One region of the Streptomyces sp. NPDC017056 genome, then DNA from elsewhere that is predicted to be linked to it. Evidence: predicted binding sites of a transcription regulator. Region 1 holds the regulator's gene; the other holds the start of a gene.
The links. Region 1 encodes HspR, which represses chaperone genes until heat shock. Its sites were predicted from a motif close to TTGAGNNNNNNNNNCTCAA; they were not measured.
Positions count from the first base shown of each region.

Region 2: the regulator HspR is predicted to act here: its motif matches at 4,861-4,879, upstream of lon (endopeptidase La).

Region 1 is NZ_JBIRPD010000003.1:111,117-118,542, forward strand. It holds gene ACH4OW_RS06175 (TIGR03618 family F420-dependent PPOX class oxidoreductase) at 1-147, shown strand, start outside; gene ACH4OW_RS06180 (hypothetical protein) at 312-560, shown strand; gene ACH4OW_RS06185 (hypothetical protein) at 557-961, shown strand; gene ACH4OW_RS06190 (heat shock protein transcriptional repressor HspR) at 1,045-1,500, opposite strand; gene dnaJ (molecular chaperone DnaJ) at 1,506-2,684, opposite strand; gene grpE (nucleotide exchange factor GrpE) at 2,727-3,389, opposite strand; gene dnaK (molecular chaperone DnaK) at 3,386-5,251, opposite strand; gene ACH4OW_RS06210 ((Fe-S)-binding protein) at 5,598-7,426, shown strand, end outside.
Region 2 is NZ_JBIRPD010000009.1:16,268-23,693, forward strand. It holds gene ACH4OW_RS17710 (multifunctional oxoglutarate decarboxylase/oxoglutarate dehydrogenase thiamine pyrophosphate-binding subunit/dihydrolipoyllysine-residue succinyltransferase subunit) at 1-211, opposite strand, end outside; gene ACH4OW_RS17715 (ATP-binding protein) at 450-1,652, opposite strand; gene ACH4OW_RS17720 (response regulator transcription factor) at 1,649-2,389, opposite strand; gene ACH4OW_RS17725 (spermidine synthase) at 2,467-3,213, opposite strand; gene ACH4OW_RS17730 (rhomboid-like protein) at 3,448-4,350, shown strand; gene ACH4OW_RS17735 (VOC family protein) at 4,390-4,779, shown strand; gene lon (endopeptidase La) at 4,902-7,310, shown strand.

The sequences.
Region 1 (7,426 bases):
GAGGGCGTCGCCCGGATCCGTACGGACACCGACGTGGTGGCGGACGCGGTACGGCGCTACGCCGAGCGGTACGGCCGCGTCCCGTCGCCCAACCCGGACCGGGTCATGGTGGAGATCACCGTCACCCGGGCGCTGGGCCGCGCGTAACCCCCGCCCCGGCGGCGCACGCCGCGGCAGGTCCGTACCTGGCCGGATTCGGACGGCACGATTCCGCCCCTCGGCTTGGCCCTGCTATCCAGAGTGCGGAGAAAACTGCTCACAAGCGAAGCCTCACAGAACTTCACAGAGCAAAAACGGCTGCTGGAGACCGCATGGCGTACTCATCGCGCACCGAACCGGTCGACTCCCGAACCGGTGCCCGCCCGACCGCCACCCTCCGGCAGCCCCCGCGCGCCGAGCTGTGCCCCCGCTGCGGCGGCCAGCTCGCCGTCAACCAGGACGGCTGGGCCATCTGTCACGCCTGCGGCTACGCCTCACCGCCCGGCGCCGCCCCTCCACCCCGGTACGCGCGCGGCGGTATCGTCACCCCCACACTCGCCACGCCCCGGGGGGCACGATGAACTCGGTCCGAGTGACGGCGATCGCCTGCCTCATGCCGCTGTCGGGGCTCGACGACGACCCGTTCCTGGTGGACGACCGCCGCCAGCACGCCATGTGCACCCAGTGGGCGCAGGCCCGCGACTACGACCTGACCTGCCGCCTCAGCCTGCACCAGCTGCCCGCCGGCCACGCCGCGCTCTGGCAGGACGTGGAAGCGGGCCTGGTCGACGTGTTCGTCGCCGCCAACCGCCGCGCCCTGGAGAACGCCATCGCGTCGGCCGACGAGTTCACCGACCGCTGCCTCGCCGCCGGCGTCCGGCTGGAGATCGCCGGCTACGAAGAGCCGGTGTACACCAGCGCGATGAAGTCCCATGTGCACCGCCGCCTGTCCATGCCGACGGCCGGCTACAACGGCTGCTGAAACGGCCGTCGTCCAACACGAAAGGCCGTGGGGCCGGGGTACGTACTGCCCCGGCCCCACGGCCTGCAACTCACGACGATCCGCTAGTCGGACCGTTTCTTCCCCGGCCGCCACACGACCAGCGCACTGGTCTGCTGCACGTCCTGATAAGGCACCAGGTCGCGCCGGTACGAGGCGTGCACGGCCGCCTCCCGCTGCTGGATGGTGGCAGCCGCGCCCTCGACCGCGTGCTGGAGCTCGGCGACCCGCTGACGCAGGGCCGCGACCTGGTTCTCCAGCTCGATGATGCGCTTGATGCCGGCCAGGTTGATGCCCTCGTCCTGCGACAACCGCTGGACTTCCCTGAGCAGTTCGATGTCCCGGGCCGAATAGCGGCGGCCGCGCCCGGCCGTACGGTCGGGCGAGACCAGCCCCAGGCGGTCGTACTGGCGCAGGGTCTGCGGATGCAGACCGGACAGCTGAGCCGCGACGGAAATGACGTACACCGGCGACTCTTCGGTCAGTTGATACGGGTTCCGACGCCCGCCCCGGCCATCCATCCGACTCATGCTCCCTTCGCGGCCTGGAACAGCTCCGCCCGCGGGTCCTCACCCGCGGTCGCCTCGCGATAGGACTCCAACGACTCGCGTGCGGTGTCGCCGAGGTCCTTGGGGACACTCACCTCAACGGTGACCAACAGGTCGCCGCGGGTGCCGTCCTTGCGCGACGCGCCCTTGCCGCGCACGCGCATCGTACGTCCGTTGGGCGTCCCGGCCGGCAGTTTGAGCGTCACCGGCGGGCCGCCGAGCGTCGGCACCCGCACCTCGCCGCCCAGCGCCGCCTCCGGGAAGGTGACCGGCACGGTGACCGTCAGGTTGTCGCCCTTGCGGCCGAACACCGGGTGCGCGTCGACGTGCACGACGACGTACAAGTCGCCGTTCGGGCCGCCGCGCTCGCCCGGAGCGCCCTTGCCGCGCAGCCGGATGCGCTGCCCGTCGGAGACGCCCGCCGGGATGCGCACCTGCATCGTGCGCGCGCTGGTCGCCCGGCCGCTGCCCTTGCAGACGTCGCACGGGGTCTCCGCGATCAGGCCGCGGCCCTTGCAGTCCACACACGGGTCGGTGAGCGAGAATCCGCCACCGCCACCCCGGCTGACCTGCCCGGTGCCGACGCAGGTCGGGCACACCCGCGGCGTGCCGTTCTTGTCGCCGGTGCCCGAACACGCCTTGCAGGGCGCCTGGCTGGACATCCGCAGCGGGACCGTGGCCCCGTCCACCGCCTCGGAGAAGCTGAGCGTCACCTCGGACTCGACGTCCTGGCCGCGGCGCGGCTGCGTACGCGTGCCGCCACCACCGCGGTTGAACAGACCGCCGAAGACGTCGCCGAGCCCGCCGCCGAAGCCGCCGCCCGCCGTGCCGCCCTGGGCGCCGCCTCCGAAGAGGTCGCCCAGGTCGAAGTTGAACGATCCGCCACCGGCGCCGCCGGGGCCCGCGCGGAAGCCGCCGTTGCCGAACAGCGCCCGCGCCTCGTCGTACTCCTTGCGGCGCTTGGGGTCACCGAGGATGTCGTTGGCCTCGGAGATCTCCTTGAAGCGCTCCTCGGCCTTGGCGTCCCCCTTGTTGGCGTCCGGGTGGAACTCCCGGGCCAGCTTGCGGTACGCCTTCTTGATCTCCGCCTCGGTGGCGTCCTTCGGGACGCCGAGGACCTTGTAATAGTCCTTCTCCACGAAGTCCTTGGTGTTCATCCCCGACGTCCCTCCTCCCGTACTGCTTCTTCCGCCGCCGCGTCAGCCCTCTTCCGGGCCACCGCTCTCCTCGTCCGAAGCCTTGGCATCGTCCTCCGAGGCGGCCTTGCCGGGCTGCGCGCCCGGCTGCGGCTCGGCGACCGCGACCCGCGCGGGGCGGATCGTTCGCTCACCGATGCGATACCCGGGCTGGAGGATGGCGACGCACGTGGTCTCCGTGACATCCGGAGCGTAGGAGTGCATCAGCGCCTCGTGGATCGTCGGGTCGAAGGGCTCGCCCTCCTTGCCGAACTGCTGGAGGCCCAGCTTCGCGGCCACCGTCTCCAGCGACTCGGCCACCGACTTGAAGCCGCCGACCAGTTCGCCGTGCTCCCGGGCCCGCCCGATGTCGTCGAGGACGGGCAGCAGCTCGGTGAGGAGGTTCGCCGCGGCGATCTCCTTCACCGACACCCGGTCCCGCTCCACCCGGCGGCGGTAGTTCTGGTATTCCGCCTGGAGCCGCTGGAGGTCCGCGGTGCGCTCGTTGAGCGCGGTGCGCACCTGGTCCAGCTGCGCCGTGACGGCTACGTCCTGGTTCGCATCCCCGGCCGGGGCCGAGCCCGCCGTGTCGGCGGACTCGGCCTGCGCCGCGTCATCAGGGGTCTGTGCGGCATCGGCGGGGACGTCGGGCTTCTTGTCGTCGAAGCCCGGAGTCTCCTCCGTCACGCGGCACCGTCCTTCTTCGGCTTCTCGTCGTCCACGATCTCGGCGTCGACGACATCGTCCTCGGCCTTGGCCTGCTGGCCGCCCGCGGCACCCGCGGCACCGGCGGCGCCCTCGGCACCACCCGCGGCCTGCGCGTCGGCGTACATGGCCTGGCCCAGCTTCTGGCTGACCGCGGCGACCTTCTCGGTCGCGGTGCGGATCTCGGCCGTGTCCTCGCCCTTGAGCTTTTCCTTCAACTCGGTGACGGCGGTCTCGACCTCGGTCTTCACCTCGGCGGGGACCTTCTCCTCGTTGTCCTTGAGGAACTTCTCCGTCTGGTAGACGAGCTGCTCGCCCTGGTTGCGGGTCTCGGCGGCCTCGCGGCGGCGGTGGTCCTCGTCCGCGTACTGCTCGGCCTCCTGGCGCATCCGGTCGACCTCGTCCTTCGGCAGCGAGGAGCCGCCGGTGACGGTCATCTTCTGCTCCTTGCCGGTGCCAAGGTCCTTCGCCGCGACGTGCATGATGCCGTTCGCGTCGATGTCGAAGGTGACCTCGATCTGCGGCACGCCGCGCGGGGCCGGGGGCAGACCGGTCAGCTCGAACATGCCGAGCTTCTTGTTGTACGCCGCGATCTCGCGCTCGCCCTGGTAGACCTGAATCTGCACGGAGGGCTGGTTGTCCTCGGCGGTGGTGAAGATCTCCGAGCGCTTGGTCGGGATCGTCGTGTTCCGCTCGATGAGCTTGGTCATGATGCCGCCCTTGGTCTCGATACCGAGGGACAGCGGGGTGACGTCCAGCAGGAGGACGTCCTTGACCTCACCCTTGAGGACACCGGCCTGCAGCGACGCGCCGATGGCGACGACCTCGTCCGGGTTGACGCCCTTGTTGGCGTCCTTGCCGCCCGTCAGCTCCTTGACGAGCTCGGCGACGGCCGGCATACGGGTCGAGCCGCCGACCAGGACCACGTGGTCGATCTCGGACAGCTCGATGCCGGCGTCCTTGATGACGTTGTGGAACGGGGTCTTGCAGCGCTCCAGGAGGTCCGAGGTGAGCTGCTGGAACTGCGCCCGGGTGAGCTTCTCGTCCAGGTGCAGCGGGCCCTCGGCGGAGGCGGTGATGTAGGGCAGGTTGATCGTCGTCTCGGTGGAGGACGACAGCTCGATCTTCGCCTTCTCCGCGGCCTCGCGCAGACGCTGGAGCGCCATCTTGTCCTTGGACAGGTCGACGCCGTGGCCGTTCTGGAACTGCTTGACCAGGTAGTCGACAACGCGCTGGTCCCAGTCGTCACCACCGAGGTGGTTGTCACCGTTGGTGGCCTTGACCTCGACGACACCGTCGCCGATCTCCAGCAGCGAGACGTCGAAGGTACCGCCACCGAGGTCGAAGACCAGGATGGTCTGGTCGTCCTTCTCCAGGCCGTAGGCCAGGGCCGCGGCGGTGGGCTCGTTGACGATGCGCAGGACGTTCAGGCCCGCGATCTCGCCGGCCTCCTTGGTGGCCTGGCGCTCGGAGTCGTTGAAGTAGGCCGGAACGGTGATGACCGCGTCCGTGACCTTCTCGCCGAGGTAGGACTCCGCGTCGCGCTTCAGCTTCTGCAGGATGAAGGCGCTCATCTGCTGCGGGTTGAAGTCCTTGCCGTCCAGGTTGACCTTCCAGTCAGTGCCCATGTGGCGCTTGACCGAACGGATCGTCCTGTCGACGTTGGTGACCGCCTGGCGCTTGGCCACCTCGCCGACCAGCACCTCGCCGTTCTTGGCGAAGGCGACGACGGACGGCGTGGTCCTGGCGCCCTCGGCGTTGGTGATGACGGTGGGCTCACCGCCTTCGAGAACACTGACGACGGAGTTCGTCGTGCCCAGGTCGATGCCGACCGCACGTGCCATTTCGATTCCTCCATGACTTGAGTGGAACAGGCTCAAGGGTGCAGCACCGATGCAAACCTGTCAATTGACCTGAGCCAGCCTCGCTCAACTTTTATGTCGGGCTTACCGTCACTCCCACTGTGGGGGACGCACCGCCGGGCGGGAAGGGTTGCCTGCGCGACACAGATCACCGGCCGGGCGGCTTCATGGGGCTCGGGATACTGGGTAACCTCAGCGCAGACCCGAAAAGTTACTGCTTAGTAATCGCTCTAGTTGTCGTCCCGGCGGACGCGTACCCCTCGTATGTACGCGCAGCCCCTCAAGTATTCCCCGTAACCCCCGCACTCGCAGGCCCGAGGAGCCACCCATGCAACTCGCCGCGATCATCGTGTCGCTGGTCCTAATCGCGGTCGGCGTCGCACTGTTCGGCCGTGCCATCCTGCAGATCGTCCGCCTGATGCGGCTCGGCCAGTCCGTACCCGCCGGCACCCGGACCGACGACCCCACGCAACGCACGGTCACGGTGGTCAAGGAGTTCCTCGGCCACACCCGGATGAACCGCTGGGGCGTCGTGGGCGTCGCGCACTGGTTCGTCGCGGTGGGCTTCTTCTCGCTGCTGCTGACGATCGTCAACGCCATCGGACAGCTCTTCAAGGCGGACTGGCTGCTGCCCGTCGTCGGCGAGTGGGCGCCGTACAACGTCTTCGTCGAGTTCATCGGCACCATGACGGTGCTCGGCATCCTGGCCCTGATCGTCATCCGCCAGCTGAGCAAGCCGGGCAAGCCGGGCCGCAAGTCCCGCTTCGCGGGTTCCAACTTCGGCCAGGCGTACTTCGTCGAGGCGGTCATCCTGATCGTCGGCGTCTGCATCTTCATGCTGCACGCCCTGGAGGGCGCCCAGCACCACGGGGACGGCTACGAGGCGTCGTTCTTCATCTCGTACCCGGTGGTCTCGTGGCTGGGGAGTCTGGACGTCTCGACGCTCCAGAACCTCACCTACTTCTTCGCCGCCCTGAAGATCGCGACCTCCTTCATCTGGATGATCACGGTCGCCCTCAAGACCGACATGGGCGTGGCCTGGCACCGCTTCCTGGCCTTCCCGAACATCTGGTTCAAGCGCGAGGCCGACGGCGACGTCGCCCTCGGCGCGCTCCAGCCGATGACCAGCGCGGGCAAGCCGATCGACTTCGAGGACCCGGGCGAGGACGACCAGTTCGGCGTCTCCCAGATCGAGCACTTCTCCTGGAAGGGCCTGCTCGACTTCTCCACCTGCACCGAGTGCGGCCGCTGCCAGTCGCAGTGCCCCGCCTGGAACACCGGCAAGCCGCTGTCGCCGAAGCTGCTGATCATGGCGCTGCGCGACCACACGCACGCCAAGGCCCCGTACCTGCTCGCCGGCGGCGGCAAGGACGAGGAAGGCACCGAGAAGGCGACCGCGGCCCAGCTCAAGGACGTGCCCGCGGCGGCGCTCGCCGAGGCCGAGCGCCCGCTGATCGGCACCCTGGAGGAGAACGGCGTCATCGACCCGGACGTCCTGTGGTCCTGCACCACCTGCGGCGCCTGCGTCGAGCAGTGCCCGGTCGACATCGAGCACGTCGACCACATCGTCGACATGCGCCGCTACCAGGTGATGATCGAGTCCAGCTTCCCCAGCGAGGCCGGCACGATGCTCAAGAACCTGGAGAAGAAGGGCAACCCCTGGGGCCTGGCCAAGAAGCAGCGCCTGGCGTGGACCAAGGAGGTCGACTTCGAGGTCCCGGTCGTCGGCAAGGACGTCGAGGACCTCACCGAGGTCGAGTACCTGTACTGGGTCGGCTGCGCCGGCGCCCTGGAGGACCGCGCGAAGAAGACCACCAAGGCGTTCGCCGAGCTGCTGCACATCGCGGGCGTGAAGTTCGCGATCATGGGCGGCGACGAGAAGTGCACCGGCGACTCGCCGCGCCGGCTGGGCAACGAGTTCCTGTTCCAGCAGCTGGGCGCGGAGAACGTCGCCTCGCTCAACGCGGCCTTCGGCGAGGACGACGAGGACCCGGCGACGAAGAAGCCGAAGTCCGCGAAGAAGATCGTCGCCACCTGCCCGCACTGCTTCAACACGATCGCGAACGAGTACCCCCAGCTGGGCGGCGAGTTCGAGGTCATCCACCACACCCAGCTGCTCCAGCACCTGATCGACGAGGGCAAGCTGGTCCCCGTCAC
Region 2 (7,426 bases), on a different contig from region 1:
TCGCCGGGCTCGGCGCGGTGGCGCCCGCTCCCGGCTTGTAGTCGGCGAAGAAGTCCCACCAGGCTCGGTCTACCGAGTTCGGGTCCTGGAGGTACTGCTGGTAGATCTCGTCGACGAGCCACTCGTTCGGACCGAACGCGGCAGCAGGGTTCTTACCCTGCCCCTCTTGGTCAGTCGAAGTGCTCGAACTGTTGGGGGACTGTGGCGACACGGCGGCAACCGCCCTCTTCCGCTTCCTAAGGTGGTGGACAGCGGGAATAAAGGCTACGCCTCTCCCGACCTTTGGTGCAGTCCGGGAGGGTCAGTCGTCGTGCACGTCACATTCAGCAAGAGGTTTCGGGGCATGACTTGGCGGGAAACACCCATGGTTCGCCTGCATCCGGGTAGGGGGTATCACCGTCGCACCCCGGATGTGAGTGCTTCCACCACCGACCCTACGTCACCCGGCGTCAGCCCCGCGTGGAGTCGCTCCCCGGAAGAGTGACCCGGATGCGGCAGCCGCGCGGGGATTCGGCCACTCCTATCCGCCCGCCGTGCAGATCCACCGCCCAGCGGGCGATCGCCAGGCCCAGCCCCGTACCGCCGTCGCTGCCCGGGCCGGGCGCCGCCGGGTCCCCCCGGTTGAAGCGCTCGAAGACGCGGTACCGCTCGGCCGCCGGAATGCCCGGCCCCTCGTCCTGCACCTCCAGCTCCAGGCTCTCGGGCGTCTCGCCGCGCCGCGCCCGCACCGTGACCCGGCCGTGCCGCGGGCTGTGCTTGATGGCGTTGTCGATCAGGTTGGCCACGACCTGGTGGAGCCGCTCGGCGTCCGCGTGCGCCGTCAGTTCGGGTGGCGAGACATCCAGGTGCAGGTGCACGTCCGTACGGGTGTGGGTGCCGGAGCCGGCCAGCGTCGCGGCGCCCCGGCTCATGTTGGCCTCCTTGAGCACCCCGGACAGGTACGGCCACACCTCGAAGCGCCGGGAGTGCAGCGGGACCACTCCGTTGTCCAGCCGGGACAGGTCGAGCAGGTGCTCGACCAGCCGCCCCAGCCGCTCGGTCTGCTTCAGCGCTGTGCGCATCGTCTCCGGATCGGGGTCGCAGACGCCGTCCACCACGTTCTCCAGGACGGCGCGCAGCGCCGCTATCGGGGTGCGCAGCTCGTGCGAGACGTTGGCCACCAGCTCCTTGCGGTGGGTGTCCACCGCCTCCAGGTCGGCGGCCATCCGGTTGAAGGCGTCGGCCAGGTCGCCGAACTCGTCGCGCCGCCCGCCGCGCACCCGGCGGGTGTAGTCGCCGTCCGCCATCGCCCGCGTCACGTCCGTCATGTCGTCCAGCGGCGCGGTCAGGCCCTGCGCGACGAACTGGGTGACCAGCAGCGAGGCGATGATCGAGAAGACCGTGATGACCCGCAGCTCGGTGTCGGAGTGGATGGCGACGAACACCAGCAGGGTCGTGATGACGACCGAAACGATCACCAGCGCGCCGAGCGCCGCCTTGACCGAGCGGTACGGGTCCAGCGGGCGCAGCCCCTCCCAGACCCGCTTCCAGGTCGGTTCCCAGAACCGCTCCCGCAAGCCGCCGAGCCCGTCCCACGCGCGCTCCCGCGCCCGGCCGGCGCCCGGCTCCCGGTCCTGGTGCGCGGCCGGCCTGCGGCGGGCGGGAGCCGTCATACCGGCGGGGTCTCCAGCGCGTACCCGACGCCGTGGACCGTACGGATGCGCTCCGCGCCGATCTTGCGGCGCAGCGCCTTGATGTGGCTGTCGACCGTACGGGTGCCGGACGCGTCCGCCCAGTCCCACACCTCGGCCAGCAGCTGCTCACGGGAGAGCACCGCGCGCGGCGTGTTGGCCAGGCACACCAGCAGGTCGAACTCGGTCGGCGTCAGGTGTACGTCGGTGCCGCGCACCCGCACCCGGCGCTGCGCGTGGTCGATCTCCAGCTCGCCGAGGCGCAGGATGCCGCTGCGCGGCGTGTGGGCGGCCAGCGCCGCGCGCTCCACCCGGCGCAGCAGCACGTGCACGCGCGCCGCCAGCTCCCGCATGGAGAACGGTTTGGTCATGTAGTCGTCCGCGCCGACGCCCAGCCCGACCAGCATGTCCGTCTCGTCGTCGCGCGCGGTGAGCATCATGACCGGGACCGGGCGCTGGGCCTGCACCCGGCGGCACACCTCCAGTCCGTCGAAGCCCGGCAGCATCACGTCCAGGACCAGCAGGTCGGGCTGCCACGCCTCGGCGGTGTCCACCGCGGCGGGGCCGTCGGTCGCGGTCTGCACCTGGAAACCCTCGGCGCGCAGCCGGGCCGCGATGGCATCCACGATCGTGGGGTCGTCCTCCACGACAAGGACCCGGCGCTGGGCGCCGGGCGTGGCCGCGGCGGTGCCGCCCTGGGTGGTCTGAGTCTGATCCATCGCCCGCCCCTGCGTGTCCCCGTGTGCGTGGTCGCATCCTGCTGGGGAGCAGCGTAAGGGCAGGGTGTGACCGTCGGCTACGCGCCCTTGCGCGCGAGGTGCACCACGTCGGGGACGCCTCGGACAACGGGGATCTCTTCGGTACGTACGCCGGTGAACCCGGCATTTCGCAGCGCGGCTTCGAACGCGGCGGAGGGCTGCGCCGACCACACGGCGAGCACCCCGCCGGGCCGCAGCAGATCCCGGCAGGCGGCGAGACCGGCGGGGGAGTAGAGGCCCCCGTTGTCCTCGGTGACGGTCCACTCCGGGCCGTTGTCGATGTCCAGGCACAGTGCGTCGAAAACCCGCCCGCCGGCGCCCTCGCGCACGTACGCGACCAGGTCGGCGGCGACGACGTCGGTACGGGGGTCGGCGAGCGCCGCCCCGGACACGGCGGCCAGCGGCCCCGCCCGGTGCCAGTCGATGACCGCGGCCTCCCTCTCCACCACGGTGATCCGCCCCCACCGGTCCTCCTGCACGGCCCTGACCAGGGAGAAACCCACGCCCAGCCCGCCGATCAGCACCTCGGGCGCCGCCGGCCCGCCGGCCAGCTCCGCCAGCGCCGCGTCCACCAGCAGCCGTTCGGACCGCCCGTCGGAGGTGTCCATCAGAAAGCACCCGTTGGCGATGATCTCGAAGTGCTCCCCGCGCTGCCGCAGCACCACCTCGCCGTACGGGCCCTCGCGCCGGTCGAGGGTCAGCGGACCCTCCGGCGGGGCACCTCCTGGGACGGGGGAGCCGGGTACGTGCACGGGGTGAGGCACGGCGTGCGCGGGGTGAGACATGGCGTCCATCCTGGCGAACACCCGAAGGCCGGGTCCAGCCGATTAGGCCCGCCGCCGGGACGCGCCGGTGACGCACGTCACTGACACAGCTCGCTCATGGGTTGAACGTGCAGGCTGTCCAGGACGTAGATCCAGTGGACGGGGATCGACCACGCGGGGCACGCGGCCGAGGGGGTACGGGCGCGGCCCGCCGGCGGCGCCACCCGGCGCCACGACGGAAGGGGCCTGGAACCAGTGAGCCGGGTTGCGACGGCAGACACCACCGCCTCCGAGCGGACGGCCGCCGAGGGGACGACGTCCCCCGACAGGGCACGCGCCCAGGAGACGGCGTCCCTCGAAGGGGTTCCCAGACAGCGGAGTGCCGCGACACCCGAAGAGCCCGCCCCGGACACCACGCCCCCGCCGCCGCTGCCGGACCCCGCGCCCATACAGGCACCGGCATCCACACCCACACCCGAATCCACTCCCACACCCACCCCCGCATCCATACGATCCCTGCCGCGGCCCTGGCGCCTGCTGCCCACCCCCCTCGGCGCCCCCTTCACCTTCGGCTACGCCCTCCTGCTCGTCGTCACCTCGCTCTTCGCCGAGCACGCCGACCCCGACCTGGTCTACGCCCTGCTCCAGGCATCCAGTACGGACGTCGAGCACCTGGCGCAAGCGCCCCTGCTGGTGCTCGTCGCCAGCGCCCTGTGGATCGCCGGCGGCATGACCTCCGCGTTCGCCATCGCCTTCCTCTTCGTCCTCACGGCACTGGAACGCCGCGCCGGCCCCCTGCGTACGGCCGCGGTCTTCTTCGGCGGCCACGCGATCGCCACCCTCGCCACCGAACTCCCCGTGGGTGCCGCGGTCGCCCTCGGACACCTCCCCGCCGATTCCCTCCAGCGCCTCGACTACGGCATCAGCTTCGGCGTGATGGCCTGCACCGGCGCGCTGGCGGGCCTGCTGCCCGCCTGGGCCCGGTGGCCCCTCCTGGCGGCCGTGACCTGGTTCGCCGTCGACAACCTGCTGATCTCCGTGGACCCCGTCAGCGACTCGGGCCACCTCCTGGCCCTGATCCTCGGAGTGCTCACCTGGCCGCTCCTGCGACGCCGCCGGGAGCCGCGCGAACCCGCGATTGTCAGTGCCTGCCGCTAGCTTCCTGGGCAACACACCTACGGGAAGAAGAGGCACACCATGCGCATGATCTTCGTCAACCTGCCGGTCAGGGACATCGCCGCGTCCCGTGAGTTCTTCACCCGCCTGGGCTTCGCGTTCAACCCGGAGTTCTCCGACGAGCAGACGCTCTGCATGGTCGTCGAGGAGAACATCTGCGTGATGCTCCTCCAGGAGTCCCGCTTCCGCGAGTTCATCAACGGCGACATCAGCGACGCCGCGAAGACCAAGGAAGTCCTCACCTGCCTGTCCTGCGACAGCCGCGAGGAGGCCGACGACCTGCTCGCCAAAGCCCTCGCCGCCGGTGCCACCCCCTGGAAGCCGGCCGTCGAGGCGGGCCCCATGTACGGCGTCAGCTTCCAGGACCCCGACGGTCACGTGTGGGAACTGATGCACATGTCCCAGGACTGAGGTCCCGCCCCGCCGGGTGGCACGCGCAGCTGATCGCTCACAGCGAACACGAGTAAGGGAACATCTCCGGGCTCAGCAGCATTGAGTGGGTATTGCTCAACTTGCCTGCCGAAGGGGAGATCATGGCTTCGACGTCCGCCTCGCTCACTCTGCCCGTGCTGCCCCTCGACGACGAGGTGGTCCTGCCCGGCATGGTGGTGCCCCTGGACCTGTCCGAAGCGGACGTGCGCGCCGCGGTGGAAGCCGCGCAGTCCGCCGCCTCACCGGGTAACAAGCCGCGGGTGCTTCTTGTGCCGCGGGTCGACGGCGCCTACGCCGGCGTCGGCGTGCTCGGCCGCGTCGAGCAGGTCGGCCGGCTGTCCGACGGCGACCCCGGCGCGCTCATCCGCGGCCTGGGCCGCGTGCGGATCGGCGCGGGCACCACCGGCCCCGGCGCCGCCCTGTGGGTGGAGGGCACCACCGTCGAGGAGACGGTGCCCGACCCGCTGCCCGGCGCCGTCGCCGAGCTGGTCAAGGAGTACAAGGCCCTGACCACCGACTGGCTCAAGAAGCGCGGCGCCTGGCAGGTCGTGGACCGGGTGCAGCAGATCGAGGACGTAGCGCAGCTCGCGGACAACTCGGGCTACTCGCCGTTCCTGAGCACCGAGCAGAAGGTGCAGCTGCTGGAGACCACCGACCCGGTGGCGCGGCTCAAGCTCGCCACCGAGGCGCTGCGCGACCACCTCGCCGAGCAGAACGTCGCGGAGTCCATCGCCAAGGACGTCCAGGAAGGCGTCGACAAGCAGCAGCGCGAGTTCCTGCTGCGCCGCCAGCTGGAGGCCGTCCGCAAGGAGCTGGCCGAGCTGAACGGCGATCCGGAGGACGAGGGCGAGGACTACCGCGCCCGCGTCGAGGCCGCCCAGCTGCCCGAAGAGGTCCGCAAGGCGGCCCTCAAGGAGGTCGACAAGCTGGAGCGCTCCAGCGACCAGAGCCCCGAGGGCAGCTGGATCAGGACCTGGCTCGACACGGTGCTGGAGCTGCCGTGGAACGAGCGCACGGAGGACGCGTACGACATCCCCGGCGCCAAGGAGATCCTGGACGCCGACCACGCCGGCCTGGAGGACGTCAAGGAGCGCATCACCGAGTACCTGGCCGTGCGCAAGCGGCGCGCGGACCGCGGCCTGGGGTCGGTCGGCGGCCGGCGCGGCGGCGCCGTGCTGGCGCTGGTGGGGCCGCCCGGCGTCGGCAAGACGTCGCTGGGCGAGTCCGTGGCCCGTGCCATGGGCCGCGAGTTCGTCCGGGTCGCGCTCGGCGGCGTACGGGACGAGGCGGAGATCCGCGGCCACCGGCGTACGTACGTCGGCGCGCTGCCCGGCCGTATCGTCCGCGCCATCAAGGAAGCCGGTTCGATGAACCCGGTCGTCCTGCTCGACGAGATCGACAAGGTCGGCTCGGACTTCCGGGGCGACCCGGCCGCCGCCCTCCTCGAAGTCCTCGACCCGGCGCAGAACCACACCTTCCGCGACCACTACCTGGAGGTCGAGCTGGACCTGAGCGACGTGGTCTTCCTGGCCACCGCCAACGTCCTGGAGGCCATACCGGAGCCGCTGCTCGACCGCATGGAACTGGTCCGACTGGACGGCTACACCCAGGACGAGAAGGTCGTCATCGCCCGCGACCACCTGCTGCCCCGCCAGCTGGAGCGGGCCGGCCTGGAGCCCGGCGAGGTCACGCTCACCGACGAGGCGCTGCACAAGCTGGCCGGCGAGTACACCCGCGAGGCGGGCGTACGGAACCTGGAGCGCGCCGTCGGGCGCCTGCTGCGCAAGGTCGCGGCCCAGAGCGAACTGGGCGAGCGCGACCTGCCCTTCGCGGTGGGCGTCGACGAACTGCGCCCGCTGATCGGGCGCCCGCACCACACCCCCGAGTCGGCGCAGGACCCGGCCGAGCGGCGTACGTCCGTCCCCGGCGTGGTCACCGGCCTCGCGGTCACCGGCGCGGGCGGCGACGTGCTGTACGTGGAGGCGTCGCTCGCCGACCCGGAGACCGGCGCGTCCGGGCTCCAGCTCACCGGCCAGCTGGGCGACGTGATGAAGGAGTCCGCGCACATCGCGCTGTCCTTCCTGCGTTCGCACGGCGCGGAACTGGAGCTGCCGGTCGGCGACTTGAAGGAGCGCGGTGTCCACCTGCACGTACCGGCGGGAGCCGTGCCCAAGGACGGGCCGAGCGCGGGCGTGACGATGACGACCGCGCTGGCCTCGCTGCTCTCCGGGCGGCAGGTGCGCCCGGACGTGGCGATGACCGGTGAGGTCTCGCTGACCGGGCGGGTGCTGCCGATCGGCGGCGTCAAGCAGAAGCTGCTCGCGGCGCACCGGGCGGGCATCACGACCGTGGTCATCCCCAAGCGCAACGAACCGGACCTGGACGACGTCCCCGCCGAGATCCTGGAGAAGCTGGACGTCCACCCGGTCTCCGACGTCCGCCAGGTCCTCGACCTGGCCCTGACCCCGGCCTCGTCCCCGGCCCCCCGGGAGGTCCCGGCCGCGGCGTGACGGACGCGACCGGCCACGGCGGCCCGGAGTTCCCTGACACGGGGGCTCCGGGCCGCGCGTGTCCCGGTCACCGTGCGTATCGTTGTACTGCGCGACTGCCCGCACTTCGCGGCGGT